DNA from 3 places in the Oceanimonas sp. AH20CE76 genome. Region 2 is predicted to be linked to each of the others. Evidence: predicted binding sites of a transcription regulator. Region 2 holds the regulator's gene; each other region holds the start of a gene.

Region 1 (3,263 bases), 1.3 Mb from region 2:
ACCGCTGGACTGGGTTTCCAGATAGAGGTTTTCCCCCTTGGGCTGCAGACCGGCGGGGTTGGCAAAATCGGTGACAATAATCTGACCGATGACTTGTCCCTCGGCCTGACCCGCCAGCTGTACCGAGACTTCTCCGTTGGTGCCCACGCTGATGCTCTGGGCATTTTCCGGGATCTGCATTTCCGGCAGCAGCGGATAGCCATTGCCGGGCGTGACGATAATGCCTTCATCGTTCAGGGCAAACTGACCGTTGCGGGTGTATCCTGTGGTGCCGTCGGGCAGCAGCACTTCAAAAAAGCCACGGCCGTCGATCATCACATCCAGGGCATTGTCTGTGGTCTGAACGCTCCCTTGAGTAAAGGTTTTTTGCGTAGCGACCACCTTGCTGCCCGCCCCTACCATCAGGCCCGAAGGCAGGTTGCTGTCGGCGGTGGCGCGGCCCCCGGGCTGATGCACATTCTGATAGAGCAGATCTTCAAAGATGGCCCGGCCCTTTTTAAACCCAACGGTACTGGCGTTGGCCAGGTTGTTGGAGGTCACCGAGATATTGGTCTGCTGGGCATCAAGCCCGGTTTTGCTAATCCACAAGGCGGGGTTCATTCTGCTCTCCTTTAACCAATACGCAACAGCTGGGCGTGGGCTTTGTCGTTCTCTTCGGCGTGACTCATCATTTTAAGCTGAGTCTCAAAGCGCCGTTGCAAATCGATCATATGGGTCATTTCGGCAATAGGGTTGACGTTACTGCCTTCCAGCGCGCCGGCAATCAGCTGCACCTGGGCTGAGGCAGGCTCGGCTTCACCGTCTTTGCGGCGAAACAGGCCGTCATTGCCTTTTTCTATTTCATCATTGGCGGGCAGCACGGTTTTTATGCGCTGCAGCTCGGCACCGCCGTTGGGGGCTTCACCTTCCAGCCGCGCAAAGATGGTACCGTCTTTATTGATTTCCATTTTTTCCAGCGGCAACGGCAATACGATGGGATTGCCGCCATCATCCAGCACATTGAGGCCGGTGCTGGTTTGCAACAGGCCTTCTACCGAGACCTGCAGGTTACCAAAGCGAGTGTAGGCTTCGGTGCCGTCTGCGGCTTCTACCGCCAGCCAACCGTCACCGGCCACGGCCACGTCAAGATCCCGCCCCGTGGTTTGAATGGGGCCGGCGGCAAAGTTTTGCCCCGGGCTTTCCGTCATGGCAAATACCCGGCTAGGCAGCCCCTCGCCAAAGGCCTGCATGGCCCGGGCCTGCTCCAGATCGGCACGAAAGCCGGTGGTATTGGCGTTGGCCAGGTTATTGGCGCGCAAAGAGACACTGTGCATATTCTCTTTGGCACCCGACATGGCGATATACAGCAGGTGATCCATTTCAGCTCCGTGGTTGGCCGACTGAGTAATGTATAAAATACATGCAAAAAAAATGCCACTATAGCTAGAAGTAAGAAGCTATCAGCTTGAAGTAAAAACATAAAAAACCCGGGTTTTCGATCCCGGGCTTTTCTTCCAGCTTCCGGCTTTCAGCTTGAATTAACGGATTTGCAGTATGGTCTGCTGCAGTGTGCTGTTCACTTCCAGTGCACGGGAGTTGGCCTGGAAGTTGCGCTGAGCGGTAATCAAATCCACCAGCTCTGTGGTCAGGTTGGTGTTGGACTGCTCCAGTGAGGCCACGCTCACCTTGCCGAAAATACCGGTATTGGGCTGACCAGTCACCGCTTCACCGGACAACAGGGATTCCCGCCACTGAGTATCACCAATCTGGGTCAGCCCCTGATCATTCGGGAAGCGCGCCATAGCTACAATACCCAGATTCTCGGTGCTGCCGTTGCTGTAGGTGGCCTGCACAAGACCATCTGGGCCTACGTCCACCTTGGTCAGCCGGCCTACGGTATTGCCGTCCTGACTGTTGGAAGTTACTTCAAAAGCACCAGCGTTCATGCTGGCATCGGGGATTTTTATCTTGATTGTTTGAGTAGGATCTGACCCATTACCAAAATCCTGTGGTTGTGTTAAGAGTTCATTTGAATCAAGCGTACTGGGCGGTACTGCTGCCGTCACTTCCAGATTACCCGAACTATCAAAGGTAAGTGGATGAGAAGTTATTTGATTCGCTGGGTTTGATGGATCTGTAGGCCCGACTGGGTTATCAGTTGCAGGAGGAGCAGCTTCTGTCCCTAACGCATTCTTACCATCCACATATACAAACATTTTCCATTCGTTATCCGTAATGGGATTAGGTAACGCATCAGGATTTGGACCCACCTTCACGAAGTACTGAGTCAAGGTATGAGTATCACCCAATGAGTCATACACTGTCATTGAAGTAGATGAGGTATAAGTATCTGAATCCGCAGGGTTAAACTGCTGAACGTTTAACGCCGGTGCTTTAGTCGGCAAGTTAAGACTTGTTTTTACTTCACCGGTCATTTTGGGCTCACCCGCCTTGTCCGGAATTTTCAGCGCCTGGGTCGAGTTCAGGCCCAGACCTGCGGGGGTGCCGTCAGCATTGGCCTTGTAGGTTTGCAGAAAGTTACCCTGTGAGTTGGTGACATAACCTTCGTCGTTCAGGCGAAAGGCCCCGGCACGGGTAAAGGTGCGGTCCAGTGAACCAATTTCATTGGACATCACAAAAAAGCCACTGCCGTTGATGGCCATATCCAGCGAGTTGTTGGTGAACTGCAGCGCACCCTGATGAAACTGCTGTGACACGGCAGCGGTTTGCACGCCGCTACCCGTTTGTGTTTTGGCATTAGCGAAAATGGAGTTGGCATACACATCGGCAAACTCGGCCCGGGACTCTTTAAAGCCAATGGTATTGACGTTGGCAATGTTATTGGCGGTCACGTCCAGATCTTTCTGGGCCGCATTAACGCCGCTGAGTGCAATATTAAAAGACATAAGTACTCCTTACGCCGCCTTGCGGCTGGCTATTTCCAGAATTTGATTAAGCGGCAGGCCGCCCAGGCCCGCCAGGTTGACCAGAGTGGGGCTGTCGGCACTGCCCAGGGTCACGCTGTCCACTTTGCCAAAAGCCAGCGCATTCAGCTCCTCACGCTGGCCGTCGATCAGGCCGCTGACCTTGATGTTGTATTTGCCGGTAGCCGCCGGCTCGCCGGCGTCATTCATGCCGTCCCAGCTGAAGTTGACGTTGCCGCGCTGATCGCCTTCCAGCGGTATGGTGCGCACCAGCTCGCCCTTTTCATTCTCGATGCGAATCAGCACATTGGAGGCTCCTGAACCCGCTACCACAACGCCGTCTACCGGTTCATTATTGTC
Region 2 (3,263 bases):
GTTCTGGCGCAGGCGGACCAGCTCAGGCAGTAACTCAACCGGCAGGTTATCGACGCAGTAGTGACCCAGATCTTCAAGCACCCGCAGGGCGACGGTTTTACCGGACCCGGAACGACCACTCACAATCACCAGCTGCATATAGGCTCCTTCAGGCAGAAATCATGATTTGATAAAGCTCTTCGTCACTGCCGGCCTGACGCAGCTGCCGGCAAATCTGTTTGTTGCTGAGCTTTTCAGCAATTAAGGACAGCGTTTTCAGATGTTGTTTACATTCCTGCTCCGGCACCAGCAGCGCAAACACCAGACCAACCGGCTGATTGTCGATGGCATCAAATTCTACCGGTTCGGCAAAAGTCAGCAGTACCGCGGTCGCCTTGTTGTCATTGCCAATACGACCATGAGGTATGGCAATGCCATTACCGATGCCGGTAGTGCCCATCTTTTCACGGGCCAGCAAACAGTCAAAAAGCGGCTGGCTGCCGATATTCAAATGTTCGGCAGCCAGCTCGCTGATAATTTCCAGAGCACGCTTCTTGCTCGTGCAGGGAACTGCACTGCGCGTGCAGTCCCTGCTTAGTATGTCGGCGACTTCCATGGTTACTTTTGCTTGAGCTTCTCTTTGTGTTTGATGATCTGACGATCCAGCTTGTCAATGAGTCCGTCGATGGCGGCATACATATTTTCATGCTGGGCGTTGGCAAACAGCTCACCACCACTGACGTGCAGTTTGGCTTCGGCAATTTGCTGCATTTTTTCTACATTAAGGATGACGTGCACATTGGTAATGTGGTCGAAGTGGCGCTCCAGCCGGGTAAACTTGCTATTAACATAGTCACGCAGTGCATCTGTGATTTCTACATGGTGTCCGGTCAGGTTAATTTGCATAACGTCTTCCTTCTGTCGTTGCCTTTAAACCAGGCGTTTACGCTGATTGGAAGGGGGGATGGCCAGTGACTCCCTGTACTTGGCGATGGTACGCCTGGCCACCTTAATCCCCTGCTCGGCCAGCAACTGAGCAATCTTACTGTCACTCAGCGGCTTGGCCGGGTTTTCTGCTCCGACCAGCTTTTTGATCAGAGCACGAATTGCCGTGGATGAACATTCACCACCATCGTCGGTGCCCACATGACTGGAGAAGAAATACTTAAGCTCAAACACGCCCCGGGGCGAGTGCAGAAACTTTTGTGTGGTCACGCGTGAGATGGTGGACTCATGCATCTCTACTGCCTCGGCCACATGGTTCAGCACCATGGGCTTCATGGCCTCTTCTCCATACTCAAAGAATGCCTGTTGTTGTTCAACAATACAATTGGCAACCTTGAGCAGCGTCTCATTTCGGCTGTCGAGACTTTTAAGGAACCACTTGGCATCCTGCAGATGATTACGAATAAACTGGCCGTCTTCACTATTGCGGGGCTTGTCGGCAAGTGCGGCATAGGTCTGATTCAGGCGTACCTTGGGCATGGCCTCCGGGTTGAGTTCCACGACCCAGGCACCGTTGCGTTTGGTGACCACCACATCCGGAATAACATATTCGGAGCTGCCCTGAATAATGCTGCTGCCGGGGCGGGGTTCAAGCTGCTGGATCAGATTCAGAACTTCTCTCAGCTCGTCTTCTTTCAGCCTGGTCTTGCGCTGCAGAGTACGGTAGTCGCGGTTACCAAGCAGATCCATGTGCTGTTCCAGCAGCAACCGGGCTTCTGCCAGCCAGGGGGTGCTGGCGGGAAACTGGTCGAGCTGAATACACAGGCATTCCTGCACGCTGCGGGCAGCTACGCCGATGGGATCGAAATGCTGAATGCGTTTGAGCACGGCTTCTACTTCGTCGGCTTCAATGCCCAGCTCGTCGGCCGAGGCTGCAGCTAACAGTTCGTCAATATCGGCGGTGAGATAGCCTGCATCGTCCACGGCATCGATAATCGCAAGGGCAATGGCCTGATCGGTATCACTGAAGGGAGTCAGGTTCATTTGCCAGATCAGGTAATCCTGCAGCGTTTCGGTGGTTTCTCCCTGATAGACATTATCTTCCAGCCCTTCCGGCAGACCGGCACCACCACTGACCGGAGAGGCGGTATAAACTTCCTCCCAGCTGGTGTCCATGGGCAGCTCTTCAGAAAGCTGATTACGTTCCATGGCGCTGTCTGCGGCAATTTGCTCCTCGTTGCGATTATCCTCAACCCTGATACTGTCCGGCTCCTCCTGCTCCAGCAGCGGATTACTGTCCAGTGCCTGCTGAATTTCCTGCTGCAGCTCAAGGCTGGACAGCTGCAGCAGACGAATGGCCTGTTGCAGCTGAGGGGTCATGGTCAGCTGCTGGCCAAGGCGTAACTGAAGAGTCGGCTTCATGTATGCTAACGTCCTTCCATATCAACCGCGCGAAGCGGTGCCTTCAGAGGCTGAATTGTTCACCAAGATAGACTTTCTTGACCTGCTCATTGGCCAGGATTTCAGCTGGTGTGCCAGCAGCAATACGGTGCCCGTGGCTGACAATATAGGCCTTTTCACATACATCCAGCGTCTCACGCACATTGTGATCGGTGATCAGTACGCCCAGGCCTCGATCTTTCAGATGTAATATAATTTTCTTAATATCAAGCACAGAGATGGGATCAACGCCGGCAAAAGGTTCATCAAGCAGAATAAAGCGCGGATCTGCCGCCAGTGCCCGGGCAATTTCCACCCGCCGGCGTTCACCACCGGACAGACTCATACCGAGACTGTCACGAATATGGACAATATTGAACTCTTCCAGCAGCTGTTCCATTTTTTCGTTACGGCCGTCGGCGTTCAGATCTTTGCGGGTCTGCAGTACGGCCATCAGGTTATCGGCAACGCTCAGGCGGCGAAAAATGGACGCTTCCTGAGGCAGATAGCCAATGCCGGCGCGGGCCCGCACATGCATAGGCTCATGGCTGATGTCATTGTCGTCTATGGTGATGCTGCCTGCATCCCGCTGCACCAGGCCTACAATCATGTAAAAGGAAGTGGTTTTGCCGGCCCCGTTGGGCCCGAGCAGCCCCACTATCTGGCCGGTGTTCACGGTCAGGCTGACATCAGCCACTACCTTCCGGCCTTTGTAGCTTTTCTGCAGCCCGCGTGCTTTCAGTCTGGCCATGGTCAGTCGTTACTCTGGTTGTCGAAATTCTGTACCTGCTCAGGCAGGAAAATAGTGGTGACCCTGTCTTTGCCACCCTGGCTTTCGGCTTCCATCTGCTCCTTGTCGATAAAGTAGCGAATACGGTAGCCAGTGACGATATTATCGT
Region 3 (3,263 bases), 970 kb from region 2:
TCAATTTCAGGTTCGGCTTTTACCTCGGGCTGCTCCGAGGCAGCAGGATGGGGCTCATCTGCAGGAAGATCGACGGCAAAGATGTCATCAAAATCATTGGTGTCTTCATCCAGCATCTGTTCCGATGTGTGATCCTGCTCTGCGAGCTCTTGCCTGGTACGGCGACGCCACCACAATGTAAAGAGTGCCAGCAGAAAAAGCGCCGGCAAGGTCAGTAAAATAGCCAGGTTCAGCGGCTGCTTCAGCAGCTGGCTTAACCAACCCTTGTCTGCGTCAGCAGCCGGCTGAGCCGCCGTGTCTGCTCTGGTCAGTTTCAGCTCATTGACTTCTGCAGTCAGCTGCCCCAGGCGGTTGCGCAAGGCCTGATTATTATCGGACAGCTCGGCCAGCTGTTCGTTGGACATGGCGACTTGTTCACGCAGCTCATCCAGCAACTGGGCCTGCAATCTGGCCAGGGCCGTTTGTTCGGCTTGCCCGGCACTGCTGTCTGCAGGTGCTTCAGACACGGCAGCAGGCTGCCCGGAAACAGCGGACGCTGACCGGGGCGGTGTCGCGACTGCGGCAGGCTGCACCGCTCTGGGTTCACTCAGGCCATTGGAGGCCGGTGTGGGTTCGGGCTTGGCTGCGGCAGGCGGTGTGGCCACCGCAGGAGCTGGTACGGGCTCTGCTGCCGGCTCCGGTCTGGGTGCTGGCCTGGCTTGTGCTGGTTTGGCCTGTGCGGCAGGTGCCGGTGCCCGGGTAACGGTGCGGTTACCCTGACGACTTAAACGGCGAAACTCGGCTTCTGCTTCACGGGGGGTACGCTGCTGTGCCTGGCTGAGTGTGGGCAGCGTCAGGGTTGCGCCCCGCTGCAGATAATTGATATTGCCTCGGACAAAGGCACCGGGATTCAGGTAATACAGCGCCACCATGGTCTGCTGTACCGTGGCAGGGGCTTGAGTATGCTGGGCGGCAATGGACCAGAGTGTGTCTGTGGTGCGCACGGGGCCATAACGACGGGCCTGAGCGGGTAACGGCGAAGAAACCTGAACGGAAGGTGCCTCGCGTGTTTCTGGCCCGCGTAACTCAATATAAAATTCCTGTGCCGTGGCCGAAAGAGTAAAGGACAGCCACAGGGCCAGCACGGAATAAAGCGGTGGTCGGCATCTTCTCATTATCTTATTGGTATCCCTTGTTCTGACTCTGGCCGGCAACCCTGACGGTCCGGCTGACCATGGCACAAGTGTAGAAAAAAACAGTGCCAATAGGAACTTATCTGTCGGCTTATTCTAGTTATGCTTATCGGCCGCCTGTGCCGGCACCTTGAATCCGAGGCGCTCATCAAGACCGACGCCCTGCAATATCAGTGAGCCCAGCTCCCGGCGCTCTGCATAATGTTTGCGTAATGCATCAAAAAAATCCGGTGCGCCCGTGGCCAGACCACGACGAAAGCCGCTATCGTCATGCGCTATGTCGTACACCAGCCGGACCAGCTGCTCAAGCTGATGCTGACTGGGTGCGCGCGTCAGGCTCACAGCGCTGATATCCGGTGCGGGCAGCAGGCTGGCGGTACTGTGTTGCTCGGCACGGCCAATATGCTGACACAGAGCACGATAGAGCGCAAAAGTGCCCCTTGCCTTACCTTCCAGACTATAGCCGGCAATATGCGGCGTGGCGATCAGCACATAAGGGACCAGCGCTGCCAGCACGGCCGGCTCATGCTCCCATACATCCATGACCAGGGTCAGCGGCCTGGCACCCTGCTGGCGCGTAAGCAGTGCCTGATTATTCCAGACATCACCACGGCAGGCATTGATCAGTACCTGATTTTCATCAAGGGCAGCAATATGAGCGGCATTCAGCAGGTGATGAGTTGCATAAGGGCCCTGATGAGTAATGGGCACATGATAGCTGATGATATCAGCGCTCAGCGCCTGGTCATAATTGACAAGTCCTGCCGCACCGGCTGCGGCCTTGGGCGGATCACAGCGCAGTACTTTCATGCCCAGCCCTTCCGCCCGGCGAGCCACCTCCGAGCCGGTGTTGCCGGCCCCGATCACTGCCAGGGTTTTATCCGCCAGCTGCCAGTTTTTATGAGCCGCTACCCGCAGCAGGGCTGCCATCACATAGTCACCTACCGCCACCTTGTTGCAGCCCGGGGCACTGGCAAAGGCAATGCCGCGCTGCGCCAGCAGTTGCGTGTCGATATGGTCACAGCCAATGGTGGCGGTGCCGACGAACGTCAGTTTATTGGCTTGCTCCAGCAAATGCGCATTTACCTGCGTCACTGAGCGCACCAGCAGCGCATCGGTATCATGCAAGTCAGCCGGTACCATGGTACGACCGGGACGCGTAATGACCTCAGCCCAATCACCAAACAACTCCCGAACAAAGGGCATATTTTCATCGGCCAGCACTTTCATGACTATCTCCTTGTTAAATACAGCGTTATTGTACTCTGTCATTGCAACCGCTTCACTGCTACCTTGCTGCTTCGCTGCCTTGTTGTTATGAGATTCGCTTCATGAACTTGCGTTTGCTGTTGTTTGTTATTGTGTTGCTGATTGTGCCCGTGGCACTGGCCAGCCTGGCCTGGCAGTGGGATTTGCACTGGTTTCCGCTGCTGGATCTTGATGAGCCCCCTGCTCTGCTTGCTTACGCCATGACGCTGACGGTGGGCAAGCTGGGCATAGGTTTTACCCTGCTTGCCCTGAGCGCGCTGATCCTGCACCGCTGGCGCAGCCAGCCACGTCAGCTGCTGGTGTTTTTCTTCTGCCTGTTTGCGGCGCTGGGCAGTGCCTTTGTGACCAAAACGGTGGCCAAGCTGTATTTCAAGGAGCCCAGGCCCTATGTGCTGTGGCTGGTACAGCAGGACAAGCTGGCAGACAGCCGCCGTTTTTATGCCAGTCCGGAAGCCGAGCGTGAGCATGAGTTACAGCAAAGCCTCAGCCGGGTCAGCGATAACCAGATTCCGGACTGGCTCAAGCACCATTGGCAGGAAGAAGTGAACTATTCGTTTCCATCCGGACATTCGATTGCTGCCATGACCATTGCCGGCTTTTTTTGCCTGATGCTGGGCTACCGGCGTAAACCGGTATGGATAATGCTGACTCTGGCAGGCTGGGCGGTGGCAGTGTGTTATTCCCGTCTGCTGCTGGGCCTGCACTGGCCGGCGGATATTCTGGCCAGCAGCGTGCTGGGGCTGCTGTTTGGCGCAGCCGGTGCCTGGAGCTTTGTGGTGCTGGACCGGCGGTTGGCATCGCCTGAAAGCAGCTAGCTGAGCC

What was found. The regulator sigma-54, encoded in region 2, starts transcription at its own class of promoters, with help from an activator protein. The targets are predictions, from matches to a motif close to TGGCACNGTTTTNGCTT.
Region 1: the regulator sigma-54 is predicted to act here: its motif matches at 1,400-1,416, upstream of flgF (flagellar basal-body rod protein FlgF).
Region 3: the regulator sigma-54 is predicted to act here: its motif matches at 1,227-1,243, upstream of N2M06_RS09455 (FimV/HubP family polar landmark protein).

Annotation. Positions count from the first base shown of each region.
Region 1 covers NZ_CP155481.1:984,121-987,383, reverse strand. Annotated here, with positions in the region: gene flgG (flagellar basal-body rod protein FlgG) at 1-600, opposite strand, end outside; gene flgF (flagellar basal-body rod protein FlgF) at 612-1,358, opposite strand; gene flgE (flagellar hook protein FlgE) at 1,518-2,885, opposite strand; gene N2M06_RS04790 (flagellar hook assembly protein FlgD) at 2,895-3,263, opposite strand, start outside.
Region 2 covers NZ_CP155481.1:2,914,623-2,917,885, reverse strand. Annotated here, with positions in the region: gene rapZ (RNase adapter RapZ) at 1-138, opposite strand, end outside; gene ptsN (PTS IIA-like nitrogen regulatory protein PtsN) at 149-595, opposite strand; gene hpf (ribosome hibernation promoting factor) at 598-885, opposite strand; gene N2M06_RS14315 (RNA polymerase factor sigma-54) at 910-2,346, opposite strand; gene lptB (LPS export ABC transporter ATP-binding protein) at 2,390-3,115, opposite strand; gene lptA (lipopolysaccharide transport periplasmic protein LptA) at 3,118-3,263, opposite strand, start outside.
Region 3 covers NZ_CP155481.1:1,946,425-1,949,687, forward strand. Annotated here, with positions in the region: gene N2M06_RS09455 (FimV/HubP family polar landmark protein) at 1-1,154, opposite strand, end outside; gene N2M06_RS09460 (4-phosphoerythronate dehydrogenase) at 1,269-2,402, opposite strand; gene N2M06_RS09465 (phosphatase PAP2 family protein) at 2,504-3,256, shown strand.